Regions from separate parts of the Bradyrhizobium sp. CCGUVB23 genome, predicted to be linked through region 3. Evidence: predicted binding sites of a transcription regulator. Region 3 holds the regulator's gene; each other region holds the start of a gene.
The links. Region 3 encodes LexA, which represses DNA repair genes until DNA is damaged. Its sites were predicted from a motif close to TGTTCNNNNTGTGTTCNG; they were not measured.
Positions count from the first base shown of each region.

Region 1 (4,856 bases), 6.1 Mb from region 3:
TCCCATTTCAAAGCGTGATTCGTTTTAATGCTGATTCGCGCTTTGCCGTCTTGCCTGAGCGTGCACTAAAGCGCGATGAGATTTGGATGAACCGTCATCGCGCTTTAGGTTGTTGTTTGTGCATGATCTTTTCGGAAAACCGCTTCACACTTTTCCGGATCATGCTTTAGAGCTTGTAGGCCGTCCGGAACCCGCCCCAGTGCCGGCCCTGCACGCGAATCGGTACGTCGATCTCGCGCATCATCACCGTGTTGCCGTTGCCCATGTCGCGCGCGTAGCTCTGCACCAGGTAAGAGCGCAGATTGCGCGCCGCAGCGAGGCCCGCCGGGTCGTTGAAGATGCGCCGGTTGCGACTATTCGCTGTGTTCCAGGCGACATCGCCCGGGCGTTGCGGATGCGAATAGATCTTGTTGTGCACCGGCAGGAAGCCGTTGCGGTCGACCATGGCGCAGAACGCCATACGCTGATCCTTCGCCAGGAATGCTTCCTGGAAGGAGGGGAGGGCGCGGTCGGCCCAGTTGAGATATCTCGTGCGGTACTGCTGCGGATTGGTACCGGCGATTTCCGCGTAATCGGTGTCGAAGAGATCGTCGAGCCTGACCTCGCCGCGCGCGACTGCCTGCTCGAATATCCTCGTCAGCGCGGCGCCCGCTTCCATCGCGCGGGTCACGAATTCCGTGTTCTCCTCGTGGATCGACCAGAGCTTGTCCTCGATTTTTTCGCGCAGCTCGGCGTTCGGCGCCTGGAACTGCGCCCGCGCGCCGGCCTTGGACTGCTCGGCGACGCGCAGGCGGCAGGCGCCGATATCCTGGAGCACGCCGTCGATGGTCTCGTGCACCGAAAGCCTCGCGGCATCCGCGCCGCCGATCAGGACGCCGTCCATCGCAATCTCGTAGACCGGTATCGTCGCGCGGCGGCCCTTGATCTCGAGCTTGAGATGGCAGGGCAGGCGCTCGGTCTTGCGGCGGTCGTCGCCGTCGCTCTGCCTGAGCAGCACGGCGCAGCGCGATTTCAGCTTCTGCGCGAACATCGTGACAGCCTTGCCGGCGCTGGAGACGCTTTCGCCATGGGCTTCCGCCGCCTTGGTGGCGGCATCGATCTCGGCGGCGCTGTCGCCGACGGATACGATGAATTTCGATGCGGTTGCCGCGTTGCCGGAGACCTCGCTGGTGGTCGCGGTCTGCTCGGCGACCGCGCCATTGACGGTGTCGAACACCGGGCGGATCGCCTCGATCGCCTGTGAGATGCGGTGCACGGCTTCCGCCGAGCCTGCCGCGTCCTTTTGCAGTGCCTCGATCTTCCTGGTGATCTCCTCGGTCGCGCTCTGGGTCTGCACCGCGAGCGCCTTCACCTCGGTGGCAACGACGGCAAAGCCTTTTCCGGCCGCGCCGGCGCGCGCTGCCTCGATGGTCGAGTTCAGCGCGAGCAGCGTGGTCTGGCGCGCGATCTGCGCGATCAAATTGACGACGTTGCCGATCGCCGCGGAGGATTCGCGCAAGCGGTCAACATTGGCGCGGGCTTCTTGCGCGGCGGCGCTCGCAGCATCCGCAAGCTTGCCGGCCTCGCGGACCTGGGCGCCGATGCCCTGCGCGGACTGGGTGAATTTCTCGGCCGCGCTGGCAAAGGTGGTCGCGGTCGATTGCGCGGCGCTGCTGCGCCCCGTGAGGGCATCGGTGCGCTCGCGGATGGTCGCGAGCGTGTTGGCGGTTGCTTCCGCCCCGCCGGCGACCGATTCGGCGGCGCGCTCGAGCTGGCGGATCATCGCGCCGAGCTCGAGTTCCAGAAGCTCAAGAATTTCCTTGGCTGAATCGCCTTCCGGCGCAGCAGCGGGCTCGGCGACGGCTTGGGCCACCTGCGGCGTAGCCGCAGCCTGTTCCGGCAGACGCTTCCGAAGTAGTCCGAAGGCCATCAGGTCGCTCTTGTCGGGGGACGGGACGTGGATATTTTCACATCCCGAAATGAAGTCAGGGTTAACAGGTGCCTGATGGCGCGGCAGCTGCCCTACGATATTACCTTCAAGTATGCTCTTTCATTCCGGGGGGCTCGCGGCCTATAAGGCCCGCGCTCCATCCCCTTACCTTGGCTGACGATTCCTCAGAGACCACGCATGGCCGGACATTCCCAATTCAAGAACATCATGCACCGCAAGGGGCGGCAGGATGCGCAGAAGTCGAAGCTCTTCGGCAAGCTGGCCCGCGAAATCACCGTCGCGGCCAAGCTCGGCACGCCCGACCCCAACATGAATCCGCGCCTGCGCGCGGCCGTGATCGCGGCGCGCCAGGAGAACATGCCGAAGGACAATATCGAGCGCGCCATCAAGAAGGCGCTCGGCAATGAGGGCGAGAACTATGACGAGATCCGCTACGAGGGCTATGGCCCCGGCGGCGTCGCCGTCATCGTCGAGGCGTTGACCGACAACCGCAACCGCGCCGCCTCCGACATCCGCTCCTTCTTTACAAAATCCGGCGGAAATCTCGGCGAAACCGGCTCGGTCTCCTTCATGTTCGACCGCACCGGCATCATCGAATATGACCGCAGCGTCGCTTCCGACGACGCGGTGCTCGATGCCGCGATCGAGGCCGGTGCAGACGACGTCATCTCGGGCGAGAACGGCCATGAGATCTACGCCTCGACCGAAAGCTACCGCGATGTGGCCAAGGCGCTCGAAGCGAAGTTCGGCGAGCCGCGCAAGGCCGCGCTGATCTGGAAGCCGCAGAACACGGTGGCCGTCGACGACGAGACCGGCGAGAAGCTCCTCAAGCTGATGGACCTGCTCAACGAGCACGACGACGTCCAGAACGTCTATGCCAATTTCGAGATTTCCGACGCGCTGATGGCGAAGATGGGCGGATAAAGCGGCTCTCGTGTCCCGGACGCGGCGCACTGCGAAGCGGTGCGACGCAGAGCCGGGACCCACGCTTCCCAGTCTGCCGATGCAGAGATGGGCCCCGGTTCAGCAGCGCATCACTGCGTGCTGCGCTGCGCCCGGGGCACGAGACCATACTTCCCCGGGGACTTGCGTTCCGTTTCTGTTTCCCTCCCTCCGGCCAGCCGCTATCACTGGCCCATGACCGCGCTCCCGATTCGCCATCCCGTCCGCATCATCGGCATCGACCCCGGCCTGCGCCGCACCGGCTGGGGCGTGATCGAGGCCGACGGCAATCGCCTCGTCTATGTCGCCTGCGGCTCGGTGGAACCGCCTGAGGGCTTGGCGCTGTCGAGCCGGTTGCTCGCGATCCATGAGGGGCTCGCGTCTGTGCTCTCCCACCACAAGCCGATGGAAGCCGCCGTCGAGCAGACCTTCGTCAACAAGGACGGCGTTGCGACGCTCAAACTCGGCCAGGCCCGCGGCGTCGCCATGCTGGCGCCCGCGATGTTCGGCATCACGGTGGCCGAATACGCGCCCAACCAGGTCAAGAAGACCGTGGTCGGCGCCGGTCACGCCGACAAGAACCAGATCGCGGTGATGCTGAAGATCCTGCTGCCCAAAGCCGAGCCGCCGTCGGCGGACGCCGCCGACGCGCTCGCCATCGCCATCACCCACGCCCATCACCGCCAAAGTGCCGCCCTGCGGCTGAAGGTGGTGGGGATATGATCGGCAAGCTCAAGGGCCTGATCGATTCCTACGGCGAGGATTTCGTCATCCTCGACGTCGGCGGCGTCGGCTATCAGGTGCATTGCTCGACCCGCACGCTGCAGCATCTGCCCACGCCCGGCGAAGCGGCCGTGCTCTCGATCGAGACCTATGTCCGCGAGGATCAGATCAAGCTGTTCGGCTTCCGCACCGACCAGGAGCGCGAATGGTTTCGCCTGCTCCAGACCGTGCAGGGGGTCGGCGCCAAGGTCGCGCTCGCCGTGCTCGGCACGCTGCAGCCTTCCGACCTCGCGAACGCGATCGCGCTGCGCGACAAGGCCGCGGTGTCGCGCACGCCGGGCGTAGGTCCCAAGGTGGCCGAGCGCATCGTCACCGAGTTGAAGGACAAGGCGCCGGCCTTTGCCAATGTCGATCCGCACGTCGTTCATCTCGCCGGCGCCGTCGACGACCAGCGTGCCCCGCGGCCCGTCGCGGACGCGATCTCCGCGCTGGTCAATCTCGGCTACGGCCAGCCGCAGGCGGCGGCCGCCATCGCCACGGCGTCACGCAATGCCGGCGAGAATGCGGAAACCGCGCAGCTCATCCGTTTGGGTCTGAAAGAATTGTCGAAATAGACTATCCTGCGCGGCCCGCTGACTGACGAAGGAATGCATTTTCCGCCATGCTGAGCAACGAAGACAAGGAACTCATCGCCGCCGCGACCGCCGCGATCAGCGAGCGTTATCGCAACGACTGGCAGGAGGTGGGCGCTGCTATGCGCACGCGCGACGGCCGCATCGTCACCGGCGTGAACATCGACGCCTATATCGGCCGCATTGCAGTCTGCGCCGAGGCGATCGCGATCGGACGCGCCATTACGGAGACCGGTGACCGCGGCATCGAGACGATCGTCGCCGTGCGCCATCCCAAGCCGGACGAGCCCGGCGACATCGCCGTCGTCTCACCCTGCGGCATCTGCCGCGAGCTGATCCACGATTACGACGCCAAGGCGCGGGTCATCGTTCCCGACAATGGCCGCGAGCCGAAGGTCGTCAGCATCGGCGAGCTCTTGCCGAACAAATACCGGCGGGGCAACGAGTGAACACCCCCTCCCGCATCGTCACACCCGAGCGCCGCAGCGACGATGTCGGCGACACGGCGCTGCGTCCGCAATCGCTGACTGAATTCGTCGGCCAGCAGCAGGCGCGCAAGAATCTGTCCATCTTCATCGATGCTGCGCGCAAGCGCGGCGAGGCGCTGGATCACGTGCTGTTCGTGGGTC
Region 1 is NZ_JANADQ010000001.1:2,907,831-2,912,686, reverse strand. It holds gene NLN62_RS13290 (methyl-accepting chemotaxis protein) at 167-1,909, opposite strand; gene NLN62_RS13285 (YebC/PmpR family DNA-binding transcriptional regulator) at 2,108-2,854, shown strand; gene ruvC (crossover junction endodeoxyribonuclease RuvC) at 3,068-3,595, shown strand; gene ruvA (Holliday junction branch migration protein RuvA) at 3,592-4,209, shown strand; gene NLN62_RS13270 (cytidine deaminase) at 4,257-4,676, shown strand; gene ruvB (Holliday junction branch migration DNA helicase RuvB) at 4,673-4,856, shown strand, end outside.
Region 1: the regulator LexA is predicted to act here: its motif matches at 3,020-3,037, upstream of ruvC (crossover junction endodeoxyribonuclease RuvC).

Region 2 (4,856 bases), 3.1 Mb from region 3:
GACGACGCCCGCAACCAGGACGAAGGCGGCACCGGCCTCGGCCTTGCGATCGCCCGCGACATCGCGCGCTCGCATGGCGGCGACATCACGCTCGGCGACAGCCCGATGGGCGGCCTGCGGGCATCGGTGCGGATACCGGTGTAGCATTTCGTACCTCGCGCCGCTTGCGGGGCGAGAGAGTGCACTACCCGTGCGGCTACCACCCTACTTCGGCAGCAGATCCTTCAGCTTCGCCGCGTCCTTGACGTTCATCTTGAAGCCGCCGGGCATCACGATGTCGCCGGGCTTCTGGTCCGCCTTGCACGGGCCGAGCCACTTGGCCTCGATCGTCGTGGTTGCGTCGTGCCCCGCAGCTCCGGCAACGCCGCCCTGGATGTGCGCGGTGCTCTTCACCGTATAGGCGGTGTTGAAGTCGCCGGTGATCTCGGCATGCGAGGTCGTGATGGTGCCGGCAACGTTGCAGACGGAATCGCTGACGTAACCGGTCGCGGTCTTCTGGATGTCCTGCTTGGTGCAGATCTGCTTCGCCATCGGGGAGACGTTGTTGTTCATCTCCTTGTCGACGTTCTCGTCGGTGCAGTGCTGCATGGTCATCTCCGGCATCGGCCCGCCGGAGCGAAGCATCTTCATCTCCCAGAGGCCGGCCTTGCGCACCGGCAGATCCACCGCATGCGCAGCCGTCGTCGCCGACATCGCGAGCACAAGCAGGCTAGCGCAGAAAACAACAGGCCGTCGCGTCATGCGCCCAACTCCCGGTCACAGCTTGCGGTCTGAAGGGGATCAGTACAGCGTGCGCAGCGGCTGCTCGGCCGCGCCATACGGCACCCAGCGGCAGGAGAACGAGATGTAGCCGCCGTCATAGGGCTGCACGGCGAGGAATTTCACCACCTTGCCGTAACGGGCGCAGTGGTCGACTGCGATCTGCCGCGCATCGACCTGCGTCGCCATTGAATAGGCGATGATGCCGCCGGTGTCGTTGCCCTTGACGGGCGGCACCGGAAGGATGTCGGCGCGCGCCGGCGCACCCGCCAGCAGTCCCGAGACAACCAGGCTGGCAAGAAGGCTCGCGGCCGCAATGATTCGCATTCCCGTCACTCCCTTTGGCTGGCGCCAGTCTACGGCGCCGCGGACGTGCTGAAAAGAACGGAAGGCCTGCCAAGCGCGACGTTGCGTGCAACTCGTCAGCGAGTGTTGCCCGGCTGCACTTGACCTCTCCCCACCTTCGCGGCACGGTCCGTTGCTTGCAACCATGCCTCCTGGATTGCCCATGCGCGACCTCGTCACCTCCCTGAAATCGCTCCGCTTTGCCGCGGTATTCGGCCTCGTCCTGGGGGCGCTGTCGCTGACCGAGGCCAAGGCCGCCAATCCGCTGGAGCTGAACTTCTGGCTCGATGGCCCCCGCTATGACGGCCGCGTCGCGGATTGCGACAAGGCACTGCCGACGATCGCCACCCAGTTCTGGGAGAAAGAAAGCTCGTTCTGGAATTCGTCGTTGAAGATCACGGGCTTCGCGGGGGTCCACGAGACCGCCTTCCGGCCCTGGCAGTCCGACAACATTCCGCGCCGCTACTGCACGGGCGAGGCCATGCTCAGCGACGGCAAGGTGCGCAGGGTGCATTTCTCGATCCTCGAGGACGGCGGCTTTGCCGGCTTCGGCCAGGGCGTCGAATGGTGCGTGGTCGGTCTCGACCGCAACTGGGCGTACAATCCCGCCTGCCGGGCGGCAAAACCCTGATTCGGGCGAATCGTCGCGCCAAGGCGGGCGTCGTCCATTTTGTTCTTGAAATGTTCTCGTCGCCTGCTAGGCTCTCTTGCACAGTCTAGTTGAAGGGCGTCGTCATGTTTCATTCCAGATTGCATTCCCTGTCCCGTTTTCTGATCTCCCTCGCGCTCACCGCCGGCCTTGTCGCGCTGGCCGGCAGTGCAATGGCGCAGGACAGGCGGCAGAATGCGCCCGGCGAATTCGATTTCTATGTGCTGTCGCTGTCCTGGTCGCCGTCGTTCTGCGAGGAGGCAGCCGAGCGCGGCGGCCGCTCCCAGATCCAGTGCGGCGGACGGCCCTACGCCTTCGTGGTGCACGGGCTGTGGCCGCAATATGAGAACGGCTTTCCGGAGTACTGCCAGCGGCCGGCGCCGCGGCTGAACCGCAACATCGTCTCTTCCATGCTCGACCTGATGCCGGCGCCGGGGCTGATCTTCAACGAATGGGACAAGCACGGCACCTGCTCGGGCCTGTCGGACCGCAATTATTTCGAGACCATCCGGAAAGCGCGCGCCGTCATCAAGATTCCGGCCGAATATCTCGATCTGTCGCAGGCCAAGACCGTGGCGCCCGCCGATGTCGAGGAGGCCTTCATCAAGGCCAATCCGGGGCTGAGCAGCTCGGCCGTTTCAGTGACGTGCAACCGGACGCGGCTGTCGGAGGTGCGCATCTGCCTGAACAAGGACCTGCAATTCCGCTCCTGCGAGGAGCTCGACCGCCGCGCCTGCCGCCGCGACCAGGTGACGATGCCGCCGATCCGCGGCGGTTAGCCTCAGCCGCACACTCTCTCCGTCATTCCGGGATGGAGCGTCAGCACCAGACCCGGAATCTCGGGATTCTCAGGTGCGCAATTGCGCACCATAGTTCGATGCTCCGGGCCGCGCTTGCGGTCCCGTCGCATCGTCCCGGAATGACAACCGTTACTTTCATCGCGCGATGTCGTAACTGTCCGACATGAACTACCGCCACGCCTTTCACGCCGGCAACTTCGCCGATGTCATCAAGCACATCGTGCTGGCGCGCATCCTGACCTATCTCCAGGACAAGCCAGCCGCATTCCGCGTCATCGACACTCATGCCGGCGCCGGCCTCTACGATCTCGAAGGCGACGAGGCGCGGCGCGGCGGCGAGTGGCTGACCGGCATCGCCCGCGTCATGCAGGCACGTCTGTCCAACGAGGTCGCCGCACTCACAAAGCCCTATCTCGACATCGTCCGCGCCTTCAATCCGCGCGGCGAATTGAAGGCCTATCCCGGATCGCCGCTGATCGCGCGTGGCCTGTTGCGGCCGCAGGACCGCCTCGTCGCCTGCGAGCTCGAGCCGAAGGCGCGCAAGGCGCTGATCGATGTGCTGCGTCGCGACACGCAGGCGCGCGTGGTCGATCTTGACGGCTGGGTTGCGCTGCCGGCTTTCGTGCCGCCGAAGGAGCGGCGCGGTCTGGTGCTGATCGACCCGCCCTTCGAGGCCAAGGACGAGTTCGAGCGTCTCGGTGAGGCCTTCTCCGAAGCGTACGCCAAGTGGCCGACCGGCATCTATGTGATCTGGTATCCCGTCAAATCCAGGCGCGCCACCGACGCGCTCGCGCAAGCTGTGGCGCGGGCTGCAGCCGCAGCCAAGCCTCAGGGGAAATGCCTACGGCTCGAATTCAGCGTCGCACCGCAAAGTACCGACGCACCACTCGTCACGACGGGGCTTTTGATCGTCAACCCACCCTTTACGCTGCAGGGCGAGCTCAAGACCATCCTGCCGGAGCTCGAAAAGCCGCTCGGCCAGGGCGGCGCGGCCCGTTTCCGCCTGGAGGTACCGAAGCCCTAAAGTAGTACACCTATTGGGAAAACTATGCATGAACGGTAGTCAATCTGCAAAGAACCGTATTATGCTGTGTCCCGTGACTGGCTTTGCGTTCCGCTTCCGCGAATGGTTGCGGCGGAGTGAAGGCCTCAGAAGGATCCAGGCGGACTGACACGTCCGTCCAAGGGTGGCCAGCTCCCGGGCTCGTATGTCCGGTCATGCCGAGGTGCGAGTCTGCATCACGGCGGAGGAGCAATGCGGGGGAGGAGTCCCGATGGCCATGACGGGCACGGTTAAATTTTTCAACGGCGAGCGCGGTTACGGCTTCATCAAGCCGGACGATGGCGGTCGCGACGTCTTCGTTCACATCACGGCGGTGGAGCGGGCGGGACTGAAGGACCTCACCGAAGGACAGCGTATCACTTTCGAAGTCGAGCCGGACAAGAAGGGCAAGGGACCCAAGGCGGTCAACCTGGTGATCCTCTCTTAGGCGAAGCCTGACGCAAAAAAGTCCCGGCCGCGAGGCCGGGAGGTTTAGGTCCGGTATTTTCTTCTTTAGCTATCAGAAGTGATAGTTCACGCCTGCACGCACCACGCTGGCGCTATAGCCGTTCGACACGCCGGTGATCGCGAACTGGCTCGAAGACAGATCGAGGAAGAGATATTCGATCTTGGCGCTCCAGTTCTGCGCGATGCCGAACTCGGCGCCGACACCTGCAGTCCAGCCCACCGTGGTGTGCGACTCCGTCCAGCCAAAAGTCTCCGCACGCAACTCGCCGAATGCAAGACCGGCGGTGCCGTAGAACAGGATGTTGTTGAAGGCGTAGCCGGCGCGACCGCGCAACGTTCCGAACCAGGGATTGGAAAACTTCCACGGCGCGAACGTATCGTCGGCGCCGGCCGCCTGGATATCGCCTTCCACGCCGAACACCCACGGGCCGTTCTGGAAGTTGTAGCCGGCCTGGATGCCGCCGACGAAGCCGGCCGGATTGGCGGGATTGTTGCTCACCGAGCCCCATTCATAGCCGAGATTGGCGCCGAGATAGGGACCGGCCCAGCTATAGGCATTGAGCGGCTGGTTGACGGTATAGGCTGCTTGCCGTCCGTAATTGAGATCGGCGGCCTCTGCCGAAGCGCTCCAGCCGGCGGCAACCAGAGCCGCAGCGCCCATAACGAGCCCCTTCATCACACACTCCAACGCAACTGCCGCAAGGCCATCGCGGTCTGCATGCGCAGTCGCGCAAGGCAAAGCCGCATGGTTACGGAACCAAGAACTTTTCGCGTAGGATTTATCGAGAGTTTT
Region 2 is NZ_JANADQ010000001.1:5,894,258-5,899,113, reverse strand. It holds gene NLN62_RS27135 (ATP-binding protein) at 1-144, shown strand, start outside; gene NLN62_RS27130 (DUF3617 family protein) at 205-741, opposite strand; gene NLN62_RS27125 (hypothetical protein) at 781-1,086, opposite strand; gene NLN62_RS27120 (hypothetical protein) at 1,268-1,735, shown strand; gene NLN62_RS27115 (ribonuclease T2) at 1,840-2,532, shown strand; gene NLN62_RS27110 (23S rRNA (adenine(2030)-N(6))-methyltransferase RlmJ) at 2,717-3,577, shown strand; gene NLN62_RS27105 (cold-shock protein) at 3,828-4,043, shown strand; gene NLN62_RS27100 (outer membrane protein) at 4,116-4,739, opposite strand.
Region 2: the regulator LexA is predicted to act here: its motif matches at 1,776-1,793, upstream of NLN62_RS27115 (ribonuclease T2).

Region 3 (4,856 bases):
CGCGGTCGCGCCGGAGGCTCTCGTGCATCCGAGCTTCCAGATGTCGTTTGCTGCGACCCTCGGCCTCGTCGCGCTGGTGCAGATCGGTATGCCGAACCTGTTTGCCTCGCCCGATCACTCCGCTACAGCGCGCATCGCGCTGTGGGGCGGCCGCGAGCTCGTCATGCTGCTGATGGCCTCGCTGATCGCGGGGCTTGCGACGACACCTTATGCCGCCTTCCATTTCCACCGCGTCACGCCTTACGGGGTGCTCGCCAATCTCGCGGCGATGCCGGTGGTCTCGGCGCTGGTGATGCCCGCCGGACTTTTGGGGTTGATCGCAGCGCCGTTCGGGCTCGATGGCGTGTTCTGGTGGCTGATGGGGATCGGCATCGACTGGATGGTCGTTGTGACGCGCTGGGTCGCGGCGTTGCCGGGCGCGGTCGGCCGCATCGCCGCGTTCGGCACCGGTCCGCTGATTGCCGCCAGCATCGGCCTCATCGTGATGGGCCTGTTGCGCACGCCGCTGCGCTGGACGGGCGCCATCGTGCTCGCGCTCTCGATTGGTTCGACGCTGCACGTGCGCCAGCCCGACATCCTGATCGCGGGCGACGGCCACAGCGTCGCGGTGCGCGGCAGGGACCGCCAACTGCACCTGATCCGAACCGGCAAGGACAATTTTCTCCTCAAGGAGTGGCTTGCAGCCGATGCCGATCCGCGCAGCGCAACCGCTACCTCGCTCGCCGACGGCGTCTCATGCGACGAGGCCGGCTGCGTGACGCCGCTCGCTGATGGTCGTCTGGTCGCGCTCTCGCTGCGTGTCGACGCGCTGGCGGATGATTGCAGCCGCGCCGCGCTGGTGGTGACGGCGAAGCCGGCAGCAACCGATTGCGCGGCAATGGTCGTGGATCGCGAGCGTCTGAAGACGCAAGGCGCGCTCACCCTATCGCGCGAGGGCGACGGTTTCACGCTGCAAACGGTGAAAGCAAGGGGCGCAAACCGCCCCTGGTCGCCGGCTGAGGCCGGCGATAGCGATTTCGAGCTCAGCCTCGCACCGCGGCCGGCTACTCCACGCAGCAAGGACGCTACGCCGTCGGAGGCCGACCTGCAGGCCGAGGATTGAAAGACGCGTCAGCCGATCGGCAGGCGTGTCGTAGGCGTCGTGGTCGTGTGCTGCTCGACGGCGGGCTGCTCTGTCTTCTCGCCGAGCGGCTGCGTCACCGGCAATTGCAGAACGGTGGCACGCTGTCCCTCGACGAGCTGCGTCACCAGCACGTAGTTGCCGTCGGGGAATTCGATCGCATCATGATGACGATCGGGAATGTGCGGATCGACCTTGCCGAACTTGCCGACGCGGGAATTGACGGTGCGTGTCCAGATCCAGCGATTGTCGTAGCGGACGTTGTCGGCGAAGGCGAGCTCGGTGCCCGGCAGGAGGCAGACGGCAACCGAGAGATCACGCTCCGACGCAAATCCACGCGTCGAGGTGCCGCGGAAGGTTGTCGTGACGATCGTCTCGCCGACTTGAGCGGGGCGGGTCGCAACGGCATGTAGGCTGTAGTCACACATCGGAGTGCTCCTCATGCGAGATAGCAGGTCCGCGCCCCCCCGGAGGCGCAGGCCTCTATCAGAGTTGGAAGCCTTCGAGTGTATCGCGTTTGTGGGCAAATCTGCGGCCCGTGTGCGCGTCGCCCGATCACATTATCTTTCCCGGCAAACCAGGAACAAAGCCTCTCGCTGTTAGTCTATCTTGGTTCACACCATTCACTCACGCGAGCTTCCATCAGCGGCCGGCAGGAGCGGAGTACCCTGAATAGGGCCAGCTCACCTGCGGCGCGGGTGCGATCGCATTGTTGGAATTGCGGAATGGCGCGCTGGTTACCGCGTGCTCCGTCTTGCGGATGGCACAGTGGTGTTGCGCTGCATCGCTCGCGGAGGCCGAGCCCGCGAGCAAGGCCGCCGAGAACACGCCCAAAATCATCTGTCGCACGGTTTTTTCCTCTTTATCGTGCACCGCGCATTCGCGCTTGCGGTGCTTGAGGATTAGCTCTGCGCAGGTGTGAGGATAATCGCGGTGGAAGCGGAAACACCATTCCGCCGGAGCGGACAATCCGTCCGCCCGCGTCGCTGCGCGATGGCCGGCAATCTGCCGGGCAATCAGTACTTCCGGTACAGCCCGATCAGCTTGCCCTGAATCTTCACCCGGTTCGGCGGCAGGATGCGCACCTCATAGGCGGTGTTCGCGGGCTCCAACGCGATCGACGCACCGCGGCGGCGGAAGCGCTTGAGCGTCGCTTCCTCGTCGTCGATCAGCGCCACCACGATGTCGCCGGTATCCGCGGTCTCGTTGCGCTGGATCAGCGCCATGTCGCCATCCAGGATGCCGGCGTCGACCATCGAATCGCCGCGCACTTCGAGCGCATAGTGCTCGCCCGAGCCGAGCAGGTCCGGCGGTACGCTGATGGTGTGGCTGCGGGTCTGCAACGCCTCGATCGGCGTGCCGGCCGCGATCCGTCCCATCACGGGCACGGCGACCGGACGCTCGCCCTCGTCGACAGTAGCGCTTGGGCCCCGCACCTTGCCGAGATTGCCTTCGATGACGCTCGGCGTGAAGCCGCGGCGGCCGGCGCCTGCAGCCTGAAGCTCGGGCAGCTTGATGACCTCGATGGCGCGCGCGCGGTTGGGCAGGCGACGGATGAAGCCGCGCTCTTCCAGCGCGGTGATCAGGCGATGGATGCCCGACTTCGAGCGCAGATCGAGCGCGTCCTTCATTTCGTCGAAGGAGGGCGGCACGCCGCTTTCCTTGAGGCGCTCACTGATGAACCGCAGAAGCTCGTATTGTTTGCGCGTTAACATCTCGACCAAGTCCCCCGGTTGATGTCGTTCGATTCCGAGACGTCAGATTCAGCAGAAGCCGCTAGATGCTCGAAACAAATCATGAACGGACACTATATGTTCGATATGTGTTCCGCAACCACTTAATTTTGTGTGAACGCGGCGAAGTTCGCGTCACGCGCGAATCAGATCGCACTCACAAGGGCAGCCGCAACACCTCGCAAGGCGTGCCTGCTTCGGCCTTTGGCGCGAATGGCGCGCGCACGAGAAGTGCCTGTGCCATAGCGAGATTCGCAAGCAGCGAGGAGTCCTGGTGGTTGACCGGAACGGCCACGAGCGTGCCGTCCTCGCGCTCCTCGAGCCTGGCACGCAGATAGTCCTCGCGGACATCGTTGGGCCCGACGTCACGCCCGAGCACGGCGCGCTCGCGGCGGTGATGAACGCGCGAGCGGCCCGCAAGCGCGCGAATCAACGGCACCATGAACAGGAAGCCGCAGACATAGGACGACACCGGATTGCCGGGCAGGCCGATCACCCGCATCGCGCCTAGATGGCCGTGCATCATGGGCTTGCCCGGCCGCATCGCGATTTTCCAGAACGCCATTTCGAAGCCTTCGGCCTGAAGCGCAGGCCTGACCAGATCGTGGTCGCCGACCGAGGCCCCGCCGGTCGTGATCAGGATGTCGGCGCCGCTCTCGCGGGCCCGGCGGATACCGGCGGTGGTCGCCGCAACGGTATCGGCTGCAATGCCGAGATCGAACGTTTCGGCGCCCTCGGCCCGCGCCAGCGCGTGCAAGGCGTAGCCGTTGGAAAAAACGATCTGGCCCGCGCCGGGCGTCGAGCCCGGCATCACCAGTTCGTCGCCGGTCGCGAGAATCGCGACCCTGGGCCGGCGGCGGACGGCAAGCTCAGGATGGTTCATGCCGGCGGCGAGTGAGAGGTCGCGTTCGGTCAGCCGGGCTCCCTGTCGGAGCAGCACGTCGCCCTCGCGGAAATCGACGCCGGCGGGGCGGATGTGCCGTCCGACGATCGCGGCCTCCTTGATCGTGACGCGCTTGCCGTCAGCGACGGTGTCCTCCTGGATCACCACCGCGTCCGCGCCATCGGGCACCACGCCGCCGGTGAAGATCCGCACCGCCTGGCTCGCGCCGACCGTTCCCGCAAACGGCCGGCCGGCCGCGACCTCGCCGATCACGGTGAGCTCTGCACCCACCTTCGTCGCGTCGGTGGCGCGCACCGCATAGCCGTCCATCGCCGACATCGCCTGCGGCGGCTGCGTGCGCCTGGCCGCGACGTCGCGCGCCAGCACGCGATGCCAGGCCGCATCCAGCGCGACTATCTCCTCAGCCACGGGCACGACGCCCGCAAGCACCGCGGCGAGGGCATCGGACACCGGCATCAGGGCCACGGGCAAAACTCCTGCAGAGCAAATCGTAAGGACAGGTCGCGTTGCGTTCTAGCCGAGTGCGGGCGTCGAGGCAAAAGGGGCGATCACGAAGGTGGAGATGAAATGTCGCTCCAGCAGCAGGACGGCGGGATGCCCTTTGGGACAATATCGCGTCGTCCTGCTTCCGGCTCAGAATTGCTGCGCGCGACCGCATGCAGGCGCGTCAATAGACGTCTGGGAGGCCTTGATGGCAGAGACTTCAAAGCTGTCGGTCGAGAAGGCGCTCGAGAAGCTGCGCGGCGATGAGCCGCCGAAATCCAGGAGCGCAAAGCTCGACGAGGAGATCGAGGCACTCAAGGAGAAGACGAGCCGCATGCGCGCGCAACGGCAGCGTCTCGATCGGCCCCAACCCAAGCGCGGTTGAATGCGCCTAGCGCGGCCGCCGCGCGATCGTCTCGATGACGAGAAAGACGGGGATGACGGTGGCCAAACATGCCACGGCGACGACCAGGCTCACGGCTAGCATCAGGTGGCTCCCGTTTCATTGTCCGGATCGACGTCGGGCGCTCTCAGGCTGTGATCCATCTCGGGCAGCGGGTCGCCCTGCGCTTTCAGATCGGCCGCCTTGCTGACCAGCTTGGCGGAGAGTTCCTTG
Region 3 is NZ_JANADQ010000001.1:9,028,867-9,033,722, reverse strand. It holds gene NLN62_RS42370 (ComEC/Rec2 family competence protein) at 1-1,102, shown strand, start outside; gene NLN62_RS42365 (hypothetical protein) at 1,111-1,548, opposite strand; gene NLN62_RS42360 (hypothetical protein) at 1,763-1,969, opposite strand; gene lexA (transcriptional repressor LexA) at 2,137-2,835, opposite strand; gene glp (gephyrin-like molybdotransferase Glp) at 3,011-4,222, opposite strand; gene NLN62_RS42345 (hypothetical protein) at 4,449-4,625, shown strand; gene NLN62_RS42340 (hypothetical protein) at 4,727-4,856, opposite strand, start outside.

Region 4 (4,856 bases), 7.8 Mb from region 3:
GAGCGGTGAAGGGGGAGTGAAACCCGCTGCTAAAGCGCGATGAGATCAGGATGAATCGTCATCGCGCTTTAGGTTGTTGTTTGCGCATGATCTCCGCGCAAACGCGTTCCGCGTTTGTCGCGAGGGGAAACCGCTTCGCACTTTTCCGGATCATGCTTTAGAGATTGGTCGAAACGTCGACCTGTACCTCTGCCTCAACCTGCACAACCACCTCATCCACCGCCGTGAACAGGTCGCGCTTGGGTTCGACCGTCCAGGGCATGTGCTTCTCGCGCGCGGCGACGACGGGGGCGAAGAAGCTGCGGTGATGGATGGAGGGACCGAGGCGATCCAGCGCATCCAGGTGCTCTGGCACCGCGTAGCCCTTGTGCTGCTCGAAACCGTAGCCCGGACAATCACCCGCCAGCGCGCACATCAGCCGATCGCGCGTGACCTTGGCGACAATCGAGGCCGCCGCGATCGAGAGCACCAGGCCGTCCCCGCCGATCACCGCCTCGCAGTCGCAGGACGTATCGAGCTTGTCGCGGCCGTCGACGAAGACGTGGCGGGGCGCCTCGGGAAGCGCCACCACTGCGCGCTTCAGCGCCCAGAGCGAGGCGCGCAATATATTGTCGCGGTCGATGCGCGCCGGCGAGGCGACGGCGACAGAGACCTGCGCGGTTGCGCAGATCTTGTCGAACAGCTTTTCGCGCTCCTCGGCCGTCAGGCGCTTGGAATCGTCGATGCCGCGCGGGATCCGGTTCGGGTCGAGGATCACGGCGGCCGCGACCACAGGTCCCGCCAGCGGCCCCCGCCCCGCCTCGTCGCAGCCGGCGACCGGCCATACGCCGCGCTTGATCAGCGCGCGCTCGCGGCGAAAGCTCGGCGGCGCGATCGCGATGACGCCCTTGACGGTGCCCTTGGGCTCCTTCGCGGCCGCTTTGGGCTCTTTCTTCGCGGCGTCCTTGGCCGGCTTGCTGGCGGATTTGTCCCGAATCATGGCCGGGATCGTGCGCACGCGGCTCAGGCCGGCGCAACCGGGAACTCGGGATAATTCCCGTTATTCAGACGCCAGCCCATCCTCCGTCATTTGCGAGGAGCGACGAAGCAATCCGGACTGTCGCTGCAGATGCATTTCTGGATTGCTTCGCTGCGCTCGCAATGACGATGTGGAGGCATTTTGCGCCTTCGCCCTAGAACAGGCTCAGCTGCTCGCCGCCGCGCTTCGGCTTGGCGAAGTGGTCCGTTGTCAGCTTGGAGCGGCGCTTGTTCAGGCCGAGGCGCTCGCAGGCGATCTCGAAGCGGCGGCCGATGGTCCAGGCCATGGGACCCGTGCCCTTCATCCGCTCGCCCCATTTCGAGTCGTAGTCGCGACCGCCGCGCATGTCGCGGATCAGGGTGAAGACGTGGCGATAGCGATCCGGATAGTTCGCCATCAGCCATTCGCGGAAGAGGTCGCGGACCTCGAGCGGCAGCCGCAGCAGCACGTAGGAAGCTTCCTTGACGCCCGCATGCGCGGCCGCGTCCAAGATCCGTTCGATCTCGGAATCGTTCAGCGCAGGGATCACGGGAGCGACCATCACGGTCGTGGGGATACCGGCCTCCGTAAGCTGCTTCAGCGCCTCCAGCCGCTTGGGCGGTGTCGAGGCGCGCGGCTCCATGGTGCGCGCCAGCTTTGGATCGAGCGTCGTGACCGAGATCGCGACCTTGGCAAGGTTGCGGCTGGCCATGCGCGAGAGGATATCGATGTCACGCGTTACCAGCGCCGATTTCGTCACGATGCCGACGGGATGACCCGCGCGCTCCAGCACCTCCAGGATGCCGCGCATGATCTTCCGCTCGCGCTCGATCGGCTGATAGGGATCGGTGTTGGTGCCGATCGCGATCATCCGCGGCTCATAGCCGGTCGCGGCGAGTTCCTTCTCCAGGAGCGCCGGCGCCTCGGGCTTGGCAAACAGCTTTGACTCGAAGTCGAGCCCCGGCGAGAGCCCGAGATAGGCGTGGGTCGGCCGCGCGAAGCAGTAGACGCAGCCATGCTCGCAGCCGCGATAGGGATTGATGGAACGGTCGAAGCCGATGTCGGGGGAGTCGTTGCGGGTGATCACTTTGCGAGAGGTATCGACCGCCACCGTGGTCTTGAACGGCGGCAATTCCTCCAGGCTCTGCCAGCCGTCGTCAAAGGCAACGCGCGCCTCGGCCTCATAACGGCCGCTGGCGTTGGACTGGGCGCCCCGCCCGCGCCTGCGCTCGCGGTCGATCGCGACGGCAAGCTCAGGAAAGGCGGAAGGCGCACCCGCCGGCTCGGAGGGCGCCGTGACCGGCGGGTGCTTGAGGGCATGAGAGGATGCTCGACTCATGAAGCCAAGATAACACGCAAAAGGAACAAATCAAGAACATCAATTCAAAAACCGCAAAACAACCCCATGCAAAGTAGCCGCCCAAACTTCGCGCGCGGAATTTTGACCTCCCGCAAAGGGTGCCGGCCGCAATGACGTTTGATGCCGAGCGTTGGCAACGGATCGATCGCAGCGGAACCGTGTTGGTGACGATCGACGCAACAGGGTCAGCTTTATCATGACAAGCAAACAACAAGAGCGCGCCAGCGCGGGCGATATCGACCTGCTCGATCGCTACTGGCGCGCCGCAAACTACTTATCCGTCGGGCAAATCTACCTTTTGGACAATCCACTGCTGCGCGAGCCGCTGCGGCCCGAGCACATCAAGCCGCGCCTGCTCGGCCATTGGGGCACGACACCCGGGCTGAACTTCATTTATGCCCATCTCAACCGCGCGATCCGCACACTCGATCTCAGCGTGCTCTATATCTGCGGTCCCGGTCATGGCGGCCCGGGCATGGTCGCCAATACCTATCTCGAAGGCAGCTATAGCGAGATCTATCCAGACATCGGGCGCGACACGGACGGATTGCGCAAGCTGTTCAGGCAGTTCTCCTTCCCCGGCGGCATTCCGAGCCACGCGGCGCCGGAGACGCCGGGCTCGATCCATGAGGGCGGCGAGCTCGGCTACGCGCTGGTCCACGCCTATGGCGCGGCGCTCGACAATCCCGATCTGATCGTCGCCTGCGTCGTCGGTGACGGCGAAGCCGAGACCGGGCCGCTCGCGGCGTCCTGGCATTCGAACAAGTTCGTCAATCCCGCGCACGATGGCGCGGTGCTGCCGATCCTGCATCTCAACGGCTACAAGATCGCCAACCCTACCGTGCTCGGACGGATGCGCGACGAGGAGCTCCGCGATCTCTTCCGCGGGTTTGGCCACGAGCCGCTGTTCGTCGAGGGTGACGATCCCAAGACGATGCACCGGATCATGGCGGACGCACTCGACGTGGCGCTGGCAAGCATCCGCTCGATCCAGCAGCATGCGCGCGAAACAAGGACCACGATCGAGCGGCCGCGCTGGCCGATGATCGTGCTGCGCTCACCGAAGGGCTGGACCGGCCCCAAGGAGGTCGACGGGCTGAAGGTCGAAGGTTTCTGGCGCGCCCATCAGGTGCCGGTCGCCAATTGCCGGGAAAATCCCGCGCATTTGAAGGTGCTCGAAGGCTGGATGAAAAGCTACGCGCCGGAGGAGCTGTTCGATCGCAACGGCGCGCTCATTCCCGAGCTTCAGGCGCTCGCGCCGGAAGGCGATCGCCGCATGGGCGCCAATCCGCATGGTAATGGCGGGCTGTTGAAGCGCGAGCTGAAGCTGCCCGATTTCCGCAGCTTCGCCATCGAGGTGAAGGAGCCGGGCAAGACGGTCGCGGAGGCGACGCGCGAGCTCGGCAAATTCCTGCGCGACGTCGTCAGGCTGAATGCGGATGCGCGCAACTTCCGCATCATGGGTCCGGACGAGACCGCATCAAACCGGCTCGACCCCGTGTTCGAGGCAACCGAACGGGTCTGGATGGAGCCGACCGAACCTTATGATGTTCACCTCGCCCAGGATGGCCGCGTCATGGAGGTGCTGAGCGAGCATCTCTGCCAGGGTTGGCTCGAGGGCTATCTGCTCACCGGACGCCACGGCTTCTTCTCCTGCTACGAGGCCTTCATCCATATCGTCGACTCCATGTTCAACCAGCACGCCAAATGGCTGAAAGTGTCGCGCGAGCTGACGTGGCGTCGGCCAATCGCCTCGCTCAATTATCTCCTGACCTCGCATGTCTGGCGCCAGGACCATAACGGCTTCAGCCATCAGGACCCCGGCTTCGTCGATCTCGTCACCAACAAGAAGGCCGACATCGTCCGCGTCTATTTCCCGCCGGACGCCAACACGCTGCTGTGGGTTGCCGATCACTGTCTGCGCACCTACGACCGCATCAACGTCATCGTTGCCGGCAAGCAGCCCGCGCCGCAATGGCTCGCCATGCAGGACGCGGCGACGCATTGCGACGCCGGCATCGGAATCTGGACCTGGGCCGGCACGGAAGCTGCCGACGGCGAGCCCAACGTCGTGATGGCCTGCGCCGGCGACGTGCCGACGGTGGAGACGCTCGCCGCGGTCGATCTCTTGCGCAAGGCGCTACCGGATCTGAAGATCCGCGTCGTCAACGTCGTCGACCTCATGACGCTGCAACCGAAGGAGCAGCATCCGCACGGCCTCAGCGACCGCGATTTCGACTCGCTGTTCACGCGCGACAAGCCGGTGATCTTCGCCTATCACGGCTACCCCTATCTCATTCATCGCCTCACCTACAGCCGCGCCAACCACGCCGGCATGCATGTGCGCGGCTTTGACGAGGAAGGCACGACGACGACGCCGTTCGACATGGTCGTGCTCAACGAGCTCGACCGTTTCCATCTCGCGATCGAGGCGATCGAGCGTGTGCCGCGCCTCGCGACGAAGGCGGCAGACGTCAAGCAGCAGTTCCGAGATGCTCT
Region 4 is NZ_JANADQ010000001.1:1,205,514-1,210,369, forward strand. It holds gene NLN62_RS05695 (ribonuclease HII) at 158-979, opposite strand; gene NLN62_RS05700 (PA0069 family radical SAM protein) at 1,173-2,336, opposite strand; gene NLN62_RS05705 (phosphoketolase) at 2,554-4,856, shown strand, end outside.
Region 4: the regulator LexA is predicted to act here: its motif matches at 2,358-2,375, upstream of NLN62_RS05700 (PA0069 family radical SAM protein).